Regions from separate parts of the Niveibacterium sp. COAC-50 genome, predicted to be linked through region 2. Evidence: predicted binding sites of a transcription regulator. Region 2 holds the regulator's gene; each other region holds the start of a gene.

Region 1 (6,027 bases), on a different contig from region 2:
TGAGTTTGCTATGGAAAGCATGAAGATTGTTCCACCGAGGAAGCAACTTGCATAAACGGCTGCAGTAACTAGCAACCCAGAAGCAAAGGAGAGAATAATCGATCTGCGTTTGCCGGGCTCTGCCTCCGAAACAGCGGCCTCCGGCGGCGAAAAAGGATTTGACTTCATTGCGAGTTCTGGCTTTGGACGTAACGGGCGCCAGAGCGCAGCGAAGGGAGCCAAACCGCGCAGTGGTTTGGCATCCCGTTGACGGACTTGTTAGGCATCGCCGCCCTTCATTCGGATGAATGGGCCTACGCATTTATCGAAACGGGGTTCCAAGCACAGGAGAAACTGGTTGCCATCTCGGTGAAAGACTATGTAAGTGGTTGCGATATCGCCGACCGGAGTATATGAGCCGAAGCAATCAGGCTTGCCGTTGTTCTTGACGATCTTGTCTGTAAACCGATAGAAGCCCGCGGCGTCTGGATACGGTGAAATGAAATACACAGACTCATTGCGTTCCTCACCGGAAGCCGCTGAGCGCGTCCCGTCTGAACGTACGTCGTATTCCTCGAAACAATTGAGATGACGTATGTCAAACCTCCATTTGCCCACAAGAGGATGTGTGGACAAAGCCGGATTAGAGGCGGGCGCTTCTGCGCAAACACCGGAAGTGGCGGCGAGCGCGGCTAGTATTACTGCGGCGACTAACTTAATTGGTTGGCTAAATTGCACGGCTTCTCCCGCATGCCTAACGTTAAGTAGACCTCAAAGTTAGATTCTATTTGTCTATTCGTGAAGTCGAGATTCGTTGCCAAACCACGCCGGCGATCAGGTTGCGACCAATCACGGCAGTCAGGGTGATCAACATCCTGGACCCACCTCGGCGTGCCGGTTGCTCGAACGAATGACTCGAAAAGCACGGGCCTTGATGGATTCTAGCGCCGCACCGGCCGCTACGGCCAAGGCAGGTTTACCACTTCCGTGCGCCTTTTCTCGAAATCGATGGGGTACTCGGTACTCACCGCTGAGTTTTCAGTTGTCACCCTGAGGCCTTGGCGATGGCTGGATGCGACTCAAGTATGCGCTGCCTTTGCACGCGCGATTTGGCGGGTTAAGGGCTGTTCTAACAGCCGATGCTTTGCTGCGTGCGCTCGTGACCCCGTCACGCCCGCCCGCTTTGTGGATCGAGAATCTTGCAGCTGGCGGTTTGCAGCCTCTGCGTTCCCTTGTTCGCCATTTCTGAGGGAAGCGTCGGAAAAAGGTAACCAAGGTAACGGGCGCCCAAAACCAGCCGTAAGTGTCTGATCCGTAAAGCTGTCGATTGTTACCGTTGGAAGGTGACTTCAGGTAACCAAAAAGTTAACACCGGCTAAGGTATTGATTTTTATAGGGCCGAAAACGGACGCGGTGACAATCGAAGAAGGTATCCAAGTTGCCTTAAGGTTACCCAATAGTTACCTTCCTGCATTTGTCGTAAGGCGTTGCGGCGCAAGACCTTGAATGGCGGCTTCCGGCGGGTGTTACCGAAGTTACCTTTTTCCGACGCTAGTCAAAATTCCCGTCCTTGTACGGGCGCCGCGCCCCTGTGGTCGTTCGCACGGTGCTTTTTCACAAGGTGCGGCAACAAAAAGGCCGCCCCGCGGGCGGCCTGGATGGTGCGTCGAGAATGCAGACGCGTTCAGCGAACCGTGATCGAGTTCCGGGTTGCGAAGCGTGTCCCCGCAACCAATCAAATTAGGGCTTGGCGAATGCGCCAAGCCCTTTTTGTTTTTGCGCTGTGCCAGATTTGTTTCGCCGATCAGCGTCTACGTTTAGCTGAAGCCGCGCGTGGATCGCAGCATCGTGTGCCCCGTGTGGCTGGGCGCCTACCGGGCTATTGGCTGCGGAATTTCTGAGCAGAGCTATGGCCACTGATGAGGCGGGCAAGTCTGGCGATGAGTCACAGCCCAGTTCCGCTGCAGTTGTTCGGTAAGACAATCAGCGTACCTTATGCAGTGCGTCGCAACATCGGGGCGCAGCGCCGATAGCCAGTGGAGTGGCAGGGCGGATTCGCCGTACATGGCGCCGAGTATCGCGCCGGTGATTGCGCCGGTTGTGTCGGCGTCGCCGCCGCGGTTGACCACGTCGATCAGTGCCGATTCGAAGCTGTCGGTGATGTCGATCGACTGGAGAACGACGCGCATGGTGTCGACGATGTAGCCGGTGGGGTTGCTTTGCGGTTTTGCTCGGAAGTGGAAGCTCGGGTACGCCTTTACCAGGGCGTGGGCGAGTGCGATGACGCCGCGTATGCCGTGCCCGAGTATCCCTGCCTGGACCATGCCGACTACGAACAGCGTTGCGGCATCGGTCAGCGGGTTGTGGTGCGTGACACGCGCTTGCGAAAGAGCGATTCGGCGGATCGTTTCGGGTGGCGCGCCAAGCAGAGCGATCGCTATCGGTGCGCAGCGCATCGTGGCGCCGTTGCCCGCATCGTCGGACGGGGGGACACAGGCTTCGCCGGTTCTTCGAAACCGCATCACACCGCGACGCACCGTGTTGCCGATGTCGACCGGCTTGCTGCGCATCCAGGCATCAAAGGCGCGCGCGAAGTCGGCAGGCCCAGGATCGGGCGAGGCGAGAAGCGTCTTGGCGACGGCGAATGCCATCGTGGTGTCGTCCGTCACCTGACCGGGCGGTAGCCGCAGCCAGCCACCACCGCGGATCTGCGCGTGGCAGCCGTACAGGGCGCGAATCTCGCGCGGGGTCATGAATTCCACCGTTGCACCCAGCGCATCGCCAAGTGCGAGGCCGAGCATCGCCCCGCGCGCGTGCTGTCGAATGCGTTGCGCTGACGCGCCGGCTGGCCACACGCATTGCATCGGTGGCATGTCGAGCGGTGAGGGAATTCCGTCGCCAGACATGCTCGCGGCCTAACCGAAGCGCGCGGGCGGTGAAAGCGATCCGGGCGGGTTCAGCGGATCGCCGAGCTCATTCACGATGACGCCTTCGACGGGGCAGATCGCCGCACATTGCGGTGTGGCGTGCGCATCAACGCACTCAGTGCAACGCAGCGGGTCGATCAGGAAGTGCGGTTGCGCTTCGATGATCGCTTGATGCGGGCAGAGTGTGACGCAGGCCCAGCAGTTGACGCAGCCAGCGAAGATCTCAAGTGCCATTGCGGCGAGCTCCGGCTATGCGCGGCGTTGATGCGCGGGCGCGTTGGCGAGTTGGCCGCTTTCGAGCATCGCTTGCCAGACTGCTCTTGCGGCGGACGCCACGTCCTCCATCGCGTGCGATCCGTCGGGGCGGATGCCCGCAGCCTCCAGTTTTACCCAAGGCTCGATACCGATACGCGAGCAGAGCATGACCTCGCAGTCAGCGAGCGAGGCCAGGGTTCGGGCGAGGGTGTTGTCCGCCTCGCCGCAGTCCGCCTCACCACCGCAGTACTGGGCGGCGGCACGCGTGCCAAGGGTGTGCACGCTATCGGCCGTGACCTCGAGAATGCGGAAAGACTTCGCATGGCCGAAGTGCGTGTCGATGATCGCGCCGGTGCTGCTGGCGACGGCCATCCGCACCGGGCGACCGGGCGATACAGTGGCGCGGTGTAGTGCAATGACTTGGGCGCTCGCAGCATGGCGCGCAGCGCGCTTTTCGGCCAGTTCGGCGTTGATGGCCGCCCGCAGTGCGATTCGCCGACCCATGGCGGCGTGCTCGTCGATCTGCATTGCCTCGATCTTTTCCAGCGTGAACTCTGCGCCACGGTCTTCGCCCAGCATGCCGACGGCGTCGGCACGGCATTGCTGGCAGTGGCGCATCATATTCATGTCGCCGGCACAGTCGTCCTGCAAGGCCTTCAGCTCCTGCGGGGTCGGGCCGCGCTGGCCGGTGAGACCGAAGTGTGTGCCGTGCGCCGGGTCGGAAATCAGCGGCATCACGTTGTGCAGAAACGCGCCTTTGGCGCGCACCACGCGAGAGACTTCCTTGAGATGTTGATCGTTGATGCCCGGAATCATCACCGAGTTCACCTTAACGAGGATGCCGCGTTCGACAAGCATCTCGAGCCCTTTCTGTTGCTGCGAGATGAGAATTTCCGAGGCTTCCCTGCCGGTGACGCGCCGGTGGTTCCAGAAGATCCATGGGTAGATCTGCGCGCCGATGTCTGGGTCGATGCAGTTGATCGTGATCGTGACGTGATCAACGTGATACGCCGCAATCTGGTCGACGTACCGCGGCAGCATCAGGCCGTTGGTGGAGAGGCATAGCTTCAGATCCGGCGCGCGTTCTGACAGTTCGGCGAATGTGGCGAAGGTGCGCTCGGGGTTGGCCAGCGCGTCGCCCGGGCCGGCAATTCCCAGCACACTCATCTGCGGGATGGCGGCGGCGACCGCGAGCGTCTTCTTCACTGCCTGTGCGGCAGTCAGAACCTCCGAGACGACGCCTGGGCGGGACTCATTGCTGCAGTCGTACTTCCGGTTGCAGTAGTTGCATTGGATGTTGCAGGCGGGGGCCACCGCCACATGCATGCGCGCGAAGTACTTGTGCGCCTCTTCGGAGTAGCAGGGGTGGTCCTGCACGCGTTGCGCAGTGCTGGCATCCAGTTCGTCGATTTGTTGCGTGCTGGAGCCACAGCGGCCGCTGGCGCAACCGCTGATCGGTGCGGTCGGGTTCGAAGTTGAAGGCGTCGGCATGGGGCGCTCCCGAGGATGTCTGTCCCCGGTTCAGCAATTGCCATGCCGATGCGCGCCTGTACCGCGGCGCCTAGCCTTTGGTGGGGCGGGCGCCCCGTTCTGTCGTTTAGCCTACACAGTGCTATGTACGAAACAGCACAGGCGCGGCAGGCGTCAAGCCTTGCGGCTGAGCAGCAGCCCGCACTCGAGATGATGGGTGTAGGGGAACTGGTCAAACACCGCCGCGGCATCGATGCGATGTGTTGCTTGGAGGGCCTCTACGTTGTCGCGCAGGGTTTGCGGGTTGCACGAGATATAGAGGATGCGGTCGAAGCCGGCCGCCATCTTCAACGTGGTGTCATCGAGCCCGCTGCGCGGCGGATCGACGAACAGCGTACTGAAGCGGTAGCTGTCGAGATCAATGTCCTTCAGTCGCCGGAAAGGACGTACACGCGCCAGCGCATCGCTCATTTCATCGCTGGAGAGGCGCGCAAAGGCCACGTTCGTTACGCCGTTGGCTTCCAGGTTGTAGGCCGCCGCACGCACCGAGGACTTGCTCACTTCGGTTGCCAGCACCCGCTCGAAGTGGGGCGCCAGCGCGACCGTGAAATTGCCGTTGCCGCAATACAGTTCCAGCAGATCGCCACCCAGGCCTTTGGCTTGCTGACACGCCCAGCCGAGCATTTGGCGGTTCATACCGCCATTCGGTTGGCTAAAGCTGCCCTCGATCTGCTGGTAGCGCAGCGGGCGGCCGTCTACTTCAAATGCCTCCAACACCCAGTCGCGTTCCAGCACGATCTTCTGCTTGTGGCTGCGTCCGATCAGCATGACCTGCATCTTGGCTGCGAGTTCGCGCGCGGCGGATTCCCAGGCTTCGTCAAGCTTGCGGTGGTAGATCAGCGTGATCAGCATTTCGCCGCTGAGCGTCGAAAGGAAGTTCACCTGGAAGAGCTTGCGCTTGAGCTCCGGCGAGGCGATCACCGCGTCGCGCAAAACTGGCATGGCCTCGCAGATGGCCGCCGACGCGGTCGGGAAGTCTTGCAGCAGCACAGGCTGCTTCGGGTTGTCCGCTTCCCACATCGCGTAGTCCACCCGCTCGCCGTGGTGCCACATGCGGAACTCGGCCCTCATGCGGTAGTGCAGCGGAGCCGATTCAAACACCGCGGGCTCGGGAAGGCCGAAGGCGGCGAAATCGTGTTTGAACTGCTCGACCTTGGGGGCAAGCTGGGTGGCGTAGTGATCGGGGCTGAGGTGGGTCTGAGACATGGCGATGCTTGAAACCGGGGTGGAACGAAGGGCGCAACGATACCGTGTTAAGGCCCACGGCGGGTAAGCCGTTGCTTGTGCGCCCTCGAGGCACGGCTCCTCGTGTGCAGAGCGCTCCATGTAGATCGAA
Region 2 (6,027 bases):
GATGCGGGCGTTCGGGCTACAGGTCTTCTTCGTCGAGATCCAGCGCAGAGCGTTGGCGATCAACGAATTCCTGCATCGAGTCTATGCCACGTAACTGAAGAATGGTATTTCGCACCGCCGCTTCCAGCAACACCGCAAGGTTGCGGCCGGCGGCAACCGGCAGGGTGACGCGGCGGGTTGGTACACCGACGATATCCTGCATATCGTCTTCCAGCGGCAGGCGTGGCATCTGCGCGCTTTCGCCGCGGATCTGGCGATGCAGATGTACCACCAGCTTGAGCTTCATCTTCCGGCGGCATGCGGTTTCGCCGAAGATCGTGCGGATGTTCAGGATGCCGAGACCACGGACTTCCAGGAAGTCCTTCAACATTGGCGGGCAGCGCCCTTCCAGCACACCGGGCGCGATGCGCGAGACTTCGACCACGTCGTCCGCGACGAGACCGTGACCGCGCGAGATCAGTTCGAGCGCAAGCTCGGATTTGCCGGCACCGGAATCGCCGGTGATCAGCACGCCGAGCCCGAGCACATCCATGAACACGCCGTGCAGCGAGGTCTTCTCGGCAAGGTTGCGCGCAAGATAGGTGCGCAGCGAATCGATCACGCGGGCCGTCTCGGCCGAGGTTGTGAACATTGCGACGCGTGCGCTTTCGAACGCACTCTGGATCAGCGGCGGCACTTCACATCCGTCCGCCACGATCATCGCTGGCGGGTGCGCCAGCAAGATGCTCTCCAGCTGATGCTGTACCTTGTCGCGTGCCTGGCGACGAATCCAGCCCAGCTCCGCCTCGCCCATCACCTGAATGCGGTTCGGGTGGATGATGTTGAGGTGGCCTACCAGCTCGGCTGGCCACACTTTCTCATTTGGAACCTGAACCTCGACATCGAGCGGGCCGGCGAGATGGCTCAGGCCGAGCCGGTCGCGGTTGTCCTCGTAGATCCGGGCGACGCTAGTTCGCCGCATTCGGGTTCCAGTTCACGAACAGGGTGTGGGCCTCGGACGCATCACTGGCCTGCGCCAGTGCATCGCGGAAGCTGCGGTCGGAGAACATCTGTGCGAGCTCCGATAGCAGTCGCAGGTGGTGCTCGGTGGCGCTTTCCGGCACCAGCAGCACGAACATCAGATTCACCGGCTTGCCGTCCGGGGCCTCGAATGGCACGGGCTGCGCAAGGCGGATGAAGGCACCGACGGCGTCGCGCAGGCCCTTGATACGGCCGTGCGGAATCGCAATGCCTTGTCCAAGGCCGGTGGAGCCGAGCTTTTCACGCGTGAAAAGTGCGTCGTAGACGGCGCTGCGCGCGAGTCCCTGATGGTTTTCGAAGAGCAGGCCAGCCTGTTCGAAGACGCGCTTCTTGCTGCTCGCCTCAAGATCGACGAGCACATTGGACGGCGGCAGCAGCGGGGCGATGAGATTCATGCTTGGGGTTCAGAAATGCACTGCGCGCCCGAAGGCGCGCAGATCCGGGGTCAGCTCATGTTCGGCGCGGGGGCTTTCCGCAAGCTTACGCGCCGGGATTCACTAGAGCGACCGTGATTACGATTCTGCAGATTGGCGCTTGTGCGCCTCGTGGCCGTGATCGTAGGACTTTTCCTTGTGCTTGAGAACCTGCCTGTCCAGTTTGTCCGTCATGGCGTCGATTGCGGCATACAAATCTTCGTCAATGCTCTCGACGAAAATGTCCTTGCCGCGTACATGTACCGTCACTTCCGCCTTTTGCTTCAGCTTTTCCACCGACAGGATCACGTTAACGCTCGTGACGTGATCGAAGTGGCGAATCACGCGATCCAGTTTCGATGTTACGTAGTCGCGGAGCGCGGCGGTAACTTCGAGATGGTGTCCGGTGATGTTCAGGTTCATGATTTATCCTCTCAGATCATCTTGCGCTGGCTGACCGGCGGGATGTTGAGCGACTCGCGGTACTTTGCGATGGTACGCCGCGCAACGACAATCCCCTGCTGGCCGAGAAGCTCGGCAATCCGCGCATCGGATAGCGGTTTTTTGCGATCCTCTGCCGCGACCAGCTGGCGAATCAGCGCACGAATCGCCGTAGCTGAACACGCGCCGCCAGAATCCGTGGCGACGTGGCTGCCGAAAAAATACTTCAGTTCAAGGATACCTCTTGGCGTGGCCATGTACTTCTGCGTGGTCACCCGAGAGATCGTCGACTCATGCAGATCAAGCTGCTCTGCGATTTCGCGCAGTGTCAGCGGACGCATTGCCACGTCCCCATAATCGAAGAACTGCCGCTGGCGGTCAACGATTGCCTGGGATACCCGCAGGATCGTGTCAAACCGTTGCTGCACGTTCTTGATCATCCAGCGTGCCTCCTGCAACTGCCCGGCCAGTGATCCGGCCGAGCCGCGGTTCTGCTGCAGGATTCCGGCGTAGAGCTGGTTGATCCGCAGCTTGGGCATCGCGTCCGGGTTCAGTGTCGCACTCCAGTGGCCGCGCACCTTGCGCACGATCACATCCGGGATCACATATCGCGTCTCGATTGCGGCAAACCGCGCACCGGGGCGCGGATCGAGGCTGCAAACGAGCTGGTGCGCCTCGCGCAGGGTTTCGTCGCTGCAACCCAGATGCCGCTTGAGTCGCACGAAATCCCGCGCGGCCAGCAGCTCCAGATGCTGCTCGACGATGATGATCGCGGCTTCACGCGCAGCGCTCTCAGGCAGCAGGCGCAATTGCAGCTTCAGGCATTCGCCTGGCGAGCGTGCGCCGATGCCCGGCGGATCGAGGTTCTGCAGGTGCGCGAGGGCGATCTGCAGCTCGTCGACGTCAACTTCAAACTCGGACGGCAACAGCTCCAGCAGTTCGTCGAGCGGCTGGGTCAGATAGCCATCGTCGTCGAGCGCTTCGATCATGAAGCGCAGCAGCGCGCGATCGCGGTCCGACAGCGGCATTAGGGCAACTTGTTCATCCAGGTGGTCGCGCAGGCTCGTCTGCGCAGCACGGAATTCCTGGAAATCCGTCTCGTCGTCATCGTCGCGATTGCCGCTGCCGCTGCCGCCGCCTTCGCCGGACCACTCGGTGGGGCCGTCGTCATAGCTGCCGGCATCGTCGAAGCTCGGCTCGCTTGGTTCGGGCGAGGTCTCGGCCGCTTCGGCCGCCGCATCGTTGGCGGTGTCGGTGCGTTCGTCGCCGCTCGGCGCGGTGGCGGATTGCCCCCAGGCTTCCGGGTCCGACTCGGCGTCTTCGCGTTCGAGCAAGGGGTTCTCGAGCAGCATGCGCTCGATTTCGCTGTTGAGCTCCAGTGTCGATAGCTGCAGCAGCTTGATCGACTGTTGCAGCTGCGGGGTCAGCGCGAGCTGCTGGGAGATGCGGAGCTGGAGCGAGGGCTTCATCGTGGGGGTTGCGCGATCAGAGTCGGAAATGCTCGCCGAGGTAAACCTCGCGAACCTTGTCGTTCTGGACGATTTCGTCGGGGCGGCCGCTGGCGAGCACCACCCCTTCGGTGATGATGTAAGCGCGGTCGCAGATGCCCAGCGTCTCGCGCACGTTGTGATCGGTGATCAGCACGCCGATGTTGCGATCCTTCAGGAAGCGGATGATCTTCTGGATATCGATCACCGCGATCGGGTCGACGCCGGCGAAGGGTTCGTCGAGCAGGATCACCTGCGGGTTGGTGGCCAGCGCGCGGGCAATTTCAACCCGCCGCCGCTCGCCGCCCGAGAGGGACATCGCGGTTGCATCGCGCAAGTGCGTGATGCCCAACTCGCCCAGCAGCTCATCGAGCCGCGCGGTGAGTTTGTCCTTCGGCAGCTTCTGCAGTTCGAGCACTGCGAGGATGTTCTCGGCCACCGTGAGCTTGCGGAATACCGAGTTTTCCTGCGGCAGGTAGGACAAGCCCAGATGCGCCCGCTTGTGGATCGGCAGGTGGGTGATTTCCTTGTCGTCGAGGGTGATCGTGCCGCCGTCGGCACGCACCAAGCCAACGATCATGTAGAAACAGGTCGTCTTGCCGGCGCCGTTGGGGCCGAGCAGGCCGACCACCTCACCGCTGCCGACTTCGAAGCCGACATCGCGCACGACAGTGCGTGCCTTGTAGCGCTTGGATAGACCGCCTACCTTAAGCAGACTCATCGAACGGCTCTTTCAACACTTTTCTTACGACCTCCGCGGAAAATCCGCGGGCGGTCAGAAAGCGCGCCTGGCGCGCCCATTCCTTTGCATCGCCCGGCGTACTGCCGAACTTGCGCGCCCACACTGCACGGGCGCGCTCCAGTTCTGTCTCGCCCAACTCACTCGCCAGCGCTTCGGAGATCGTTTCCGGATCCACGCCGCGCTGTGCGAGTTCATGCTGGATGCGTCGCTGGCCGAGCCGGCCGGCACGGCTGCGCACGTAACTTTCGGCAAAGCGGCTGTCGGACAGCAGGCCCAGTTCGCTCATCCGGTCGAGTACCGCTTCGACCGCGTCCGGCTCACCGTGCGCGGCCAGCTTGCGCGCCAACTCGGCCCGGCTGTGTTCGCGCTGCGCCAGCGTTCGGAGCGCGCGGGCCTTCAGCTCGTCGCCGCTCATCGCCAATGTGCCTCGTCGGTTCAGGCCGCGGCGGCTTCCCCAGCCGGCAGTTCAGGTAGGCCCAGTTGTACGCGGATCTTGTTCTCGATTTCGCGTGCGGTTTCCGGGTGCGAGCGCAGGAATTCGCGCGCGTTGTCCTTGCCCTGGCCGATCTTCTCGCCGTTGTATGCGTACCACGCGCCGGACTTGTCGACAAAGCGCTGTTCGACGCCCATGTCGATGATTTCGCCTTCGCGCGAGATGCCCTCGCCGTAAAGGATGTCGAAGTGCGCTTCCTTGAACGGCGGCGCCACTTTGTTCTTCACGACCTTGACCTTGGTCTCCGAGCCGATGACTTCGTCGCCCTTCTTGATCGTGCCGGTGCGGCGGATGTCCAGACGCACCGAGGCGTAGAACTTCAGCGCATTGCCGCCCGTGGTGGTTTCGGGGTTGCCGAACATCACGCCGATCTTCATGCGGATCTGGTTGATGAAGATGACCATGGTGTTGGTGCGCTTGATGTTGCCGGTCAGCTTGCGCAGCGCCTGCGACATCAGGCGGGCCTGCAGGCCGGGCAGTTGATCGCCCATCTCGCCCTCGATTTCGGCCTTCGGCGTCAGCGCGGCGACCGAGTCGATCACGACGATATCGACGCTGCCAGAACGCACCAGCATGTCGGCGATCTCAAGCGCCTGCTCGCCGGTATCCGGCTGCGAGATCAGCAGGTCGCCGACGTTGACGCCCAGCTTCTGCGCGTAGGACACGTCGAGCGCGTGCTCGGCGTCGATGAAGGCGGCCACGCCACCCATCTTCTGCATCTCGGCAATCGCCTGCAGCGTGAGGGTCGTCTTGCCTGACGATTCCGGGCCGTAGATCTCGATCACGCGGCCACGCGGCAGGCCGCCAATGCCCAGCGCGATGTCCAGCCCGAGGGAGCCGGTCGACACCGCCTGGATGTCCGATTCCACTTCGCCATCGCCCATCCGCATGATGGAGCCCTTGCCGAACTGTTTTTCGATCTGGGCCAGCGCGGCCTGAAGTGCTTTCGCCTTGTTGTCGTCCATGGGGTTTCCTCGATTCGTTGGAAACGATTATGGCACAGAGATTGCGTGCGTCTCGGTCGGGCGCGTGCAGGAAAACATGGCACACTTCCGCCACTTCACCCGGCGCGCGTTTCGCGGGCCCGCGAGACCAATCCGATGCCCGAACTGCCCGCCGAACTGCCTCTGTTTCCCCTGCACACCGTACTTGTTCCCGAAGCGCGATTGCCGCTCAAGGTATTCGAGGTGCGCTACATGGACATGGTCAAGGCGTGCATTCGGGACGGCAGCAGTTTCGGCGTCTGCCTGATCGAAGAGGGCGAGGAAACCGGCGCGCCGGCAACGCCCGCCCAGGTCGGCACGAGCGCGCGCATCGTCGAGTGGGACATGGATCAGCCCGGCATCCTGCAGATCGTGGTGACCGGCGAGCGCCGGTTTCGCATCGCTCAGGCCGTCGCCCAGCCCGATGGTTTGCTCAGGGCTGTAGTCG
Region 3 (6,027 bases), on a different contig from region 2:
AGCAAGCAGATGCTGGTGGCGCCGATCATGGGGGCGGCGGAAAGCGAACTCCTTGGCGTTGTGCAACTGATTAATGCGCGGGATGGCTCGGCCTTTACCGCCATCGACGAAGAGGGGCTGCAGGGGCTTGCGCAGACCCTGGGCGTCGCGTTTGCGCAGCGTCTTTCCCAGGAAAAGCCGCTGCGCAACAAGTACGACTACCTGACGCGCACTGGCGCCGTGACTCCCGAGCAACTCGAGGAGATCGAAAAGCAGACCCGCGCGCGGAATACAACGATCGAAGCAATTCTGCTCGACGAAGTGCGGATAGCCGCAGCGCTGGTCGGTGAGTCGATGGCACGGTTTTACGGCGTGCCCTACGAGCCGTTTCGGCAGGAGCGGGTCAAGTCGATGCATCTGCTGCGCAACATCAAGAAGGACTATGTGTTGCAGGCGGGTTGGCTGCCGCTGGAGGAGACGCAGGAAGGGATCATTGTCCTCACAACCGACCCCGAGCAGGTGCGCGGCGCGCGGGTGGCCGACAATGTCTTCCCGGGCGCAAAGCTATCGTTCCGCGTCACGACACGGCGCGAGTTCGAGAAGACGGCGCAGCAGTTGTTCGAGCAGGGCATGGATGAGGCTTCGGTGTCCGACATGCTGTCTGGCCTGGGCGACGACGAGCGCGACGCGCCGTCGCAGGACGAAATCTCCGCGGCCGCCGACAACGAACTCGTCAAGCTGGTCAACAAGATCATCATCGAGGCGCATCGGCAGGGCGCCTCGGATATCCACATCGAGCCGCGCCCGGGCAAGGAAAAGACGCTGATCCGTTTCCGCAAGGACGGCTCACTGGTGCCGTACATCGAGGTGCCTGCGAGTTACCGCAACCCGCTGGTCACGCGTATCAAGATCATGTGCGACCTCGATATCTCCGAACGCCGCAAACCGCAGGACGGCAAGATCCGCTTCCGCAAGTACGGGCCCCTGGATATCGAGCTGCGGGTCGCGACCATCCCGACCGCGGGCGGCATGGAAGACGTGGTGATGCGTCTGCTGGCGAACGGCGAGCCGCTGCCGCTGTCGGATCTGGGCATGTCGCCGCGCAATCTCGAGCGCCTGCGCAACACGATCAATAAGCCCTACGGCATCTTCTTCTGTTGCGGCCCAACCGGCTCCGGCAAGACCACCACGCTGCATTCGATCCTGAAAGAGCTCAACACGCCCGACACCAAGATCTGGACCGCCGAGGACCCGGTCGAGATCACGCAGCGCGGCCTGCGCCAAGTTCAGGTTAACCGCAAGGCCGGGCTGGATTTCGTCGCTGTAATGCGTGCCTTCCTGCGTGCCGACCCTGACGTCATCATGGTTGGCGAGATGCGCGACAAGGAAACCGTGACGATCGGCATCGAAGCCTCGCTGACGGGCCACCTTGTGCTCTCCACGCTGCACACAAACAGCGCGCCAGAATCGGTGGTGCGCCTGCTCGACATGGGGATGGACCCGTTCAACTTTGCCGATGCGTTGCTCGGCGTGCTCGCGCAGCGCCTCGCCAAGCGGCTCTGCAAGCATTGCAAGGAGGCCTACCACCCGGACGACGACGAGGTAGCGGCCTTGATCGCCGAGTATTGCGAAGATATGCGCCAGACGCCTGAATTCCAGGCAGATCCGGCGGCCGCCGAGGCAGCGCTACTCGCAGAATGGAGAGTGCAGTTCGGCCACGAGGGGCAACTGCTGCTCTACCGGGCGAAAGGCTGCGAACACTGCTCTGACGGCTACAAGGGCCGCGTCGGCCTGCACGAAATGATGGTCGGCTCTGCCGAGGTCAAACACCTCGTGCAGGTCCGAGCACCCGTTTCGGAGCTGGTTACGGCGGCGCTTGCTGACGGGATGCGCACGCTGCGACAGGACGGCATCGAGAAGGTGCTGCAGGGTGTGACGGACATGAAGCAGGTGCGGAAGGTGTGCATTCGTTAGGAGTTGATCGGATCGCCTTCGTTGCTTGACTGCCCCCGCTCAGACGTGCGTCTGCTCCGAGGGGGGGCTAGCAGTTGCAGCGGAGTTCGGGTTGACCTAAAGCGGCTGCGATGTGACGAAATTTGACAATCCGCATGTGCTCTCTAGGTGCGCGTTGTCAAATAGCTCTCTTATAAACAATGACTTGTGACGAAACCGGGTTCTGGCATGACAAATGCGTTGTGCTGGTGGTGTGGGCATTCCGCCCGCTCAAACAGTTCCCTGGAGAAAGTCATGAAGTCACTTCAACGCGGTTTTACACTGATCGAACTGATGATCGTCGTTGCGATCATCGGAATTTTGGCTGCCGTCGCTCTACCCGCGTATCAGGATTACACTGCGCGCTCGAAAGTGACTGAGGTCATGCTGCAGCTTGATGCTTGCAAGAACGGTGTGTCGGAGTTCATCCAGGCGAACTCGCAATTTCCTGCCGATGCGGACGCTGCCGGCTGCAGCAGCAAAGTGACCACCAAGTACATGGCCGCCGGCTTGGCAGTAGACAGCGCCACCGGCAAGATCACCTCTGGAGCAATTCAGAGCGTCGCGACAGGTGCGGACACTAAGGTTCTTATTCTTCAGCCGACCACTGATGCTGCGCGCACGAAGGCGATGGCCGCTGCGACCGATGCGATTCAAGGGTGGTCCTGCGGTACGGACGCGGCAACGACTGACTACAAGTTCTTCCCGGCTCCCTGCCGCCAGAAGGTCCTTGGCGGGCTCTAATACCGTTCTGATATCAACCTAGTCGGTAGAGATCAGGTGAGTCGTGTTCGCGCGGCGGGCGCCACTCACCTTGACGAATCAGCGCTAGCGACCCAGTCCAGATTGGGCGTTGTTTTGATGTGCAGATGGCATGGGGGTGTCGCGATTGAGCCGATGAATGACGAAAATCGGCACCTTGCGCTGACTAATCTTGATTCTTTTCTGATTTTTTCCAATAAAAACAAGTTGTTGTGTTTCGTCAGGCGGTTGGCACGGGATGTGCTAAAAAGGGTTTGTGCGGATGTGATCAGCAGAGTTGATCGCTACGCCGAAACCATTGAGACAGGAGATTGCTATGAAGACGATGCAGCGCGGTTTTACTCTTATCGAACTGATGATTGTGGTTGCGATCATCGGCATTTTGGCGGCGGTGGCTCTGCCTGCGTACCAAGACTACACTGCTCGCTCGAAGGTGACCGAAGTTATGCTGCAACTGGATGCATGTAAAAACGGCGTGTCCGAGTTCATTCAAGCAAACTCGCAGTTCCCTGCCGATGCTGATGCCGCCGGTTGCAGCAGTAAGGTTACTACCAAGTACATGGCTGCTGGTTTGGCTGTGGACAGCACTACTGGCAAGATTACGTCCGGCGCAATCCAGAATGTGGCTACGGGCGCGAATACTAAAGTCATCATCCTGCAGCCGACCACTGATGCTGCCCGCACCAAGGCTATGGCAGCAGCGACCGACGCGATTCAAGGCTGGTCCTGCGGTACGGATGCTGCAACGACCGACTACAAGTTCTTCCCGGCCCCGTGCCGTCAGAAGGTTCTTGGCGGCCTCTGATATTCAGACTTAAGAGGGCCCAAAAAAGAGACCGCTTTGCGGTCTCTTTTTTTTGGCGTTAAAGTTTCAGAATGACGATAGTTCCGCGCGTACGCGTTTTTCTGGCGCATCTTTCAGGGTCGACTGCTGTCGCCTTGTGTTCGCTGATAGTGGTTTTTCAAATCTGGTATCCGTCGCCGCTGCAGTCCGCGGTCGGCGTGACATCGATCTATTTGATATTGCTCGCCGTCGATGTGACGCTGGGGCCGTTATTGACTTTGATTGTCTATAAACCCGGCAAACGTCTTCTGTGGCTTGATCTTTTGGTGATCGTGGTATTGCAGGTTGCTGCGTTTGGCTATGGAATCGCGAGCCTTGCTAGCGGCCGGCCGGTGTGGCTGGTGTACAACGCAGGGCGTTTCGATCTCATTCAGTCTTTCAATGTCGATGAGCGGAAGCTGTCCGAGGCGAACCCTGATTACAGACGCCAATCGTGGCTGGGGCCGCGCTGGGTTTCACAGCGTGCGCCCAGCGATAATGCGGAACATGACCGCTTGTTGTTCGACGCGGTGGTTGGGGGGGTTGATCTGCCGCAGAGGCCCGAACTCTATCAACCACTTGAGAGGGCTGCCGAGCAGATCCGCCGCCAAGCGCAGCCGCTTTCGCGGCTTACGCAATTCAACGCAGCGAAGGAGGTTAGTGACACCCTTCGTTCTTGGCCCGCTGCAAACGCTTACCTGCCGATGATGGCTAAATCTCGCCACATGACCGTGCTGGTGCAACGAGAAAGCGGGAAAGTCGTCGCCGTGGTTGATCTCAGGCCTTGGTAGTATCGAGCGTCGCGATCCGGCTTGCATGTACTTTTGGCCGGATTTTCCAAACGCCCCACACTTATTTTTCGTCAATGCTCCGTGCTTCCAACTGTAAAGACTGAATCATGATTCCGACCGTTAGACGCCATGTGCTCGTAGTGCTGTTCTTGTTCTCGGGTGTATGCGGCTTGATCTACGAATCGATTTGGCCGCATTATTTGAAGCTATTTCTTGGGCACGCCGCATACGCACAAACGCTGGTTCTGGTCGTATTTATAGGCGGCATGGCACTCGGTGCGTGGGCGGCAGGCTACTTTACTGAGCGGCTATCGAACCCGCTGCGATGGTATGCCTTGGTGGAGCTGGCCATTGGCGTGCTGGCGTTAGTCTTTCATGGTGTGTTTGTCGTCGCGACCGATTGGGCTTATGCGGTCTTGATTCCAGCGACTTGCAGTGCGGACTCGCTGTGTTATGCCCAGTGGGGGCTATCCGCAGCCCTGATTCTGCCCCAGTCCATTTTGCTCGGGGCGACATTTCCGCTGATGACAGCGGGATACCTGCGTTTGGCCGACGGTGCCGTTGGCCGTCCTCTTGCATTGCTTTATGCGCAGAATACTCTCGGGGGCGTTGTCGGCGTCTTGCTGAGCGCCTTCCTGCTGGTGCCCGCTGTCGGGCTTCCCGGGAGCTTGCTGACCGCAGGAATTGGCAACATTGTCTTGGCGATTGCTGTTTACGGTATATCGAAGTCAGTGCCGGTGGCGGACAACTTTGTTCAGTCGAGCGAAGAGCGTGGTTCGACTCCGATTCGCCTCCTTTTGTTAGTGGCTGCGCTAACAGGTTTGTCGTCCTTTTTCTATGAGGTAGTCTGGATTCGCATGCTCAATCTGGTGCTTGGGTCGTCGACCCATGCATTTGAGTTGATGCTTGCCAGTTTTCTCTTTGGTTTGGCGGTAGGTGGATACTTGATCAGAAATCGGATCGAGTCGATTCGTCGCCCATTGCTTGTCCTGGCATACGTTCAGGTCGTGATGGGTGTATGCGCTGCGTTGACCTTGCCTGTCTACGACCGCCTGTTTGGGGCCATGAGCTTTCTGATGGCTGCACTAACGCCAACGCTCCAGGGGTACGCGCTTTTCAACTTTGGCGGTGCCCTGCTAGCGATGGCGGTGATGCTGCCCGCGACAATTGCCGCGGGGATGACTCTGCCGCTTATTACTCATGTATTGATCCGCTCCGGTGCTGGCGAGTCATATATTGGGCGCGTATATGCCGCAAATACGATCGGGGCCATCATCGGCGTTGGGCTGGTTGTCCATATCGGTTTGCCGCTCATCGGTGTAAAGGGGAGCCTCGTCTTCGCCGCAGCGCTTGATGTGGTCCTTGGTCTGGTTCTTTTCTTCGCGTGCGGAACGGCCGACCGGAAGCGAAGGATTTCCACGATTCTTGTCGGCGCTACGGGAATGTTGGCGGTGGCGTTGGTCGGTGGATTCAGCGAAATCGACCAGAAGAAAGCAGCTTCAGGGGTGTTTCGCTACGGCAGGGCGACTCTCGGTTCAACAGCTGATGTTACGTTCTTCCGTGACGGGAAGTCTGCGACGATTGCAGTCACCAAGTATCCCGATGGCCTGGTGACGATTATGACCAACGGTAAGCCAGACGCAGCGGCTTTTCCGGGAAAGAAGCAACCGCGACAGGCTC

What was found. Region 2 encodes sigma-54, which starts transcription at its own class of promoters, with help from an activator protein. Its sites were predicted from a motif close to TGGCACGCTTNCTGCTNA; they were not measured.
Region 1: the regulator sigma-54 is predicted to act here: its motif matches at 4,683-4,700, upstream of nifB (nitrogenase cofactor biosynthesis protein NifB).
Region 3: the regulator sigma-54 is predicted to act here: its motif matches at 2,963-2,980, upstream of HH302_RS17555 (pilin).

The regions. Positions count from the first base shown of each region.
Region 1 is NZ_JABCJM010000003.1:236,345-242,371, reverse strand. Features, by position in the region: gene HH302_RS14220 (hypothetical protein) at 1-168, opposite strand, end outside; gene draG (ADP-ribosyl-[dinitrogen reductase] hydrolase) at 1,887-2,885, opposite strand; gene HH302_RS14210 (ferredoxin) at 2,895-3,140, opposite strand; gene nifB (nitrogenase cofactor biosynthesis protein NifB) at 3,156-4,652, opposite strand; gene trmA (tRNA (uridine(54)-C5)-methyltransferase TrmA) at 4,806-5,897, opposite strand.
Region 2 is NZ_JABCJM010000002.1:553,778-559,804, reverse strand. Features, by position in the region: gene hprK (HPr(Ser) kinase/phosphatase) at 17-961, opposite strand; gene ptsN (PTS IIA-like nitrogen regulatory protein PtsN) at 948-1,415, opposite strand; gene hpf (ribosome hibernation-promoting factor, HPF/YfiA family) at 1,533-1,856, opposite strand; gene HH302_RS10050 (RNA polymerase factor sigma-54) at 1,868-3,343, opposite strand; gene lptB (LPS export ABC transporter ATP-binding protein) at 3,360-4,082, opposite strand; gene recX (recombination regulator RecX) at 4,069-4,518, opposite strand; gene recA (recombinase RecA) at 4,539-5,561, opposite strand; gene HH302_RS10030 (LON peptidase substrate-binding domain-containing protein) at 5,697-6,027, shown strand, end outside.
Region 3 is NZ_JABCJM010000005.1:72,070-78,096, forward strand. Features, by position in the region: gene HH302_RS17545 (GspE/PulE family protein) at 1-1,953, shown strand, start outside; gene HH302_RS17550 (pilin) at 2,227-2,715, shown strand; gene HH302_RS17555 (pilin) at 3,050-3,538, shown strand; gene tfpZ (TfpX/TfpZ family type IV pilin accessory protein) at 3,610-4,347, shown strand; gene HH302_RS17565 (spermidine synthase) at 4,455-6,027, shown strand, end outside.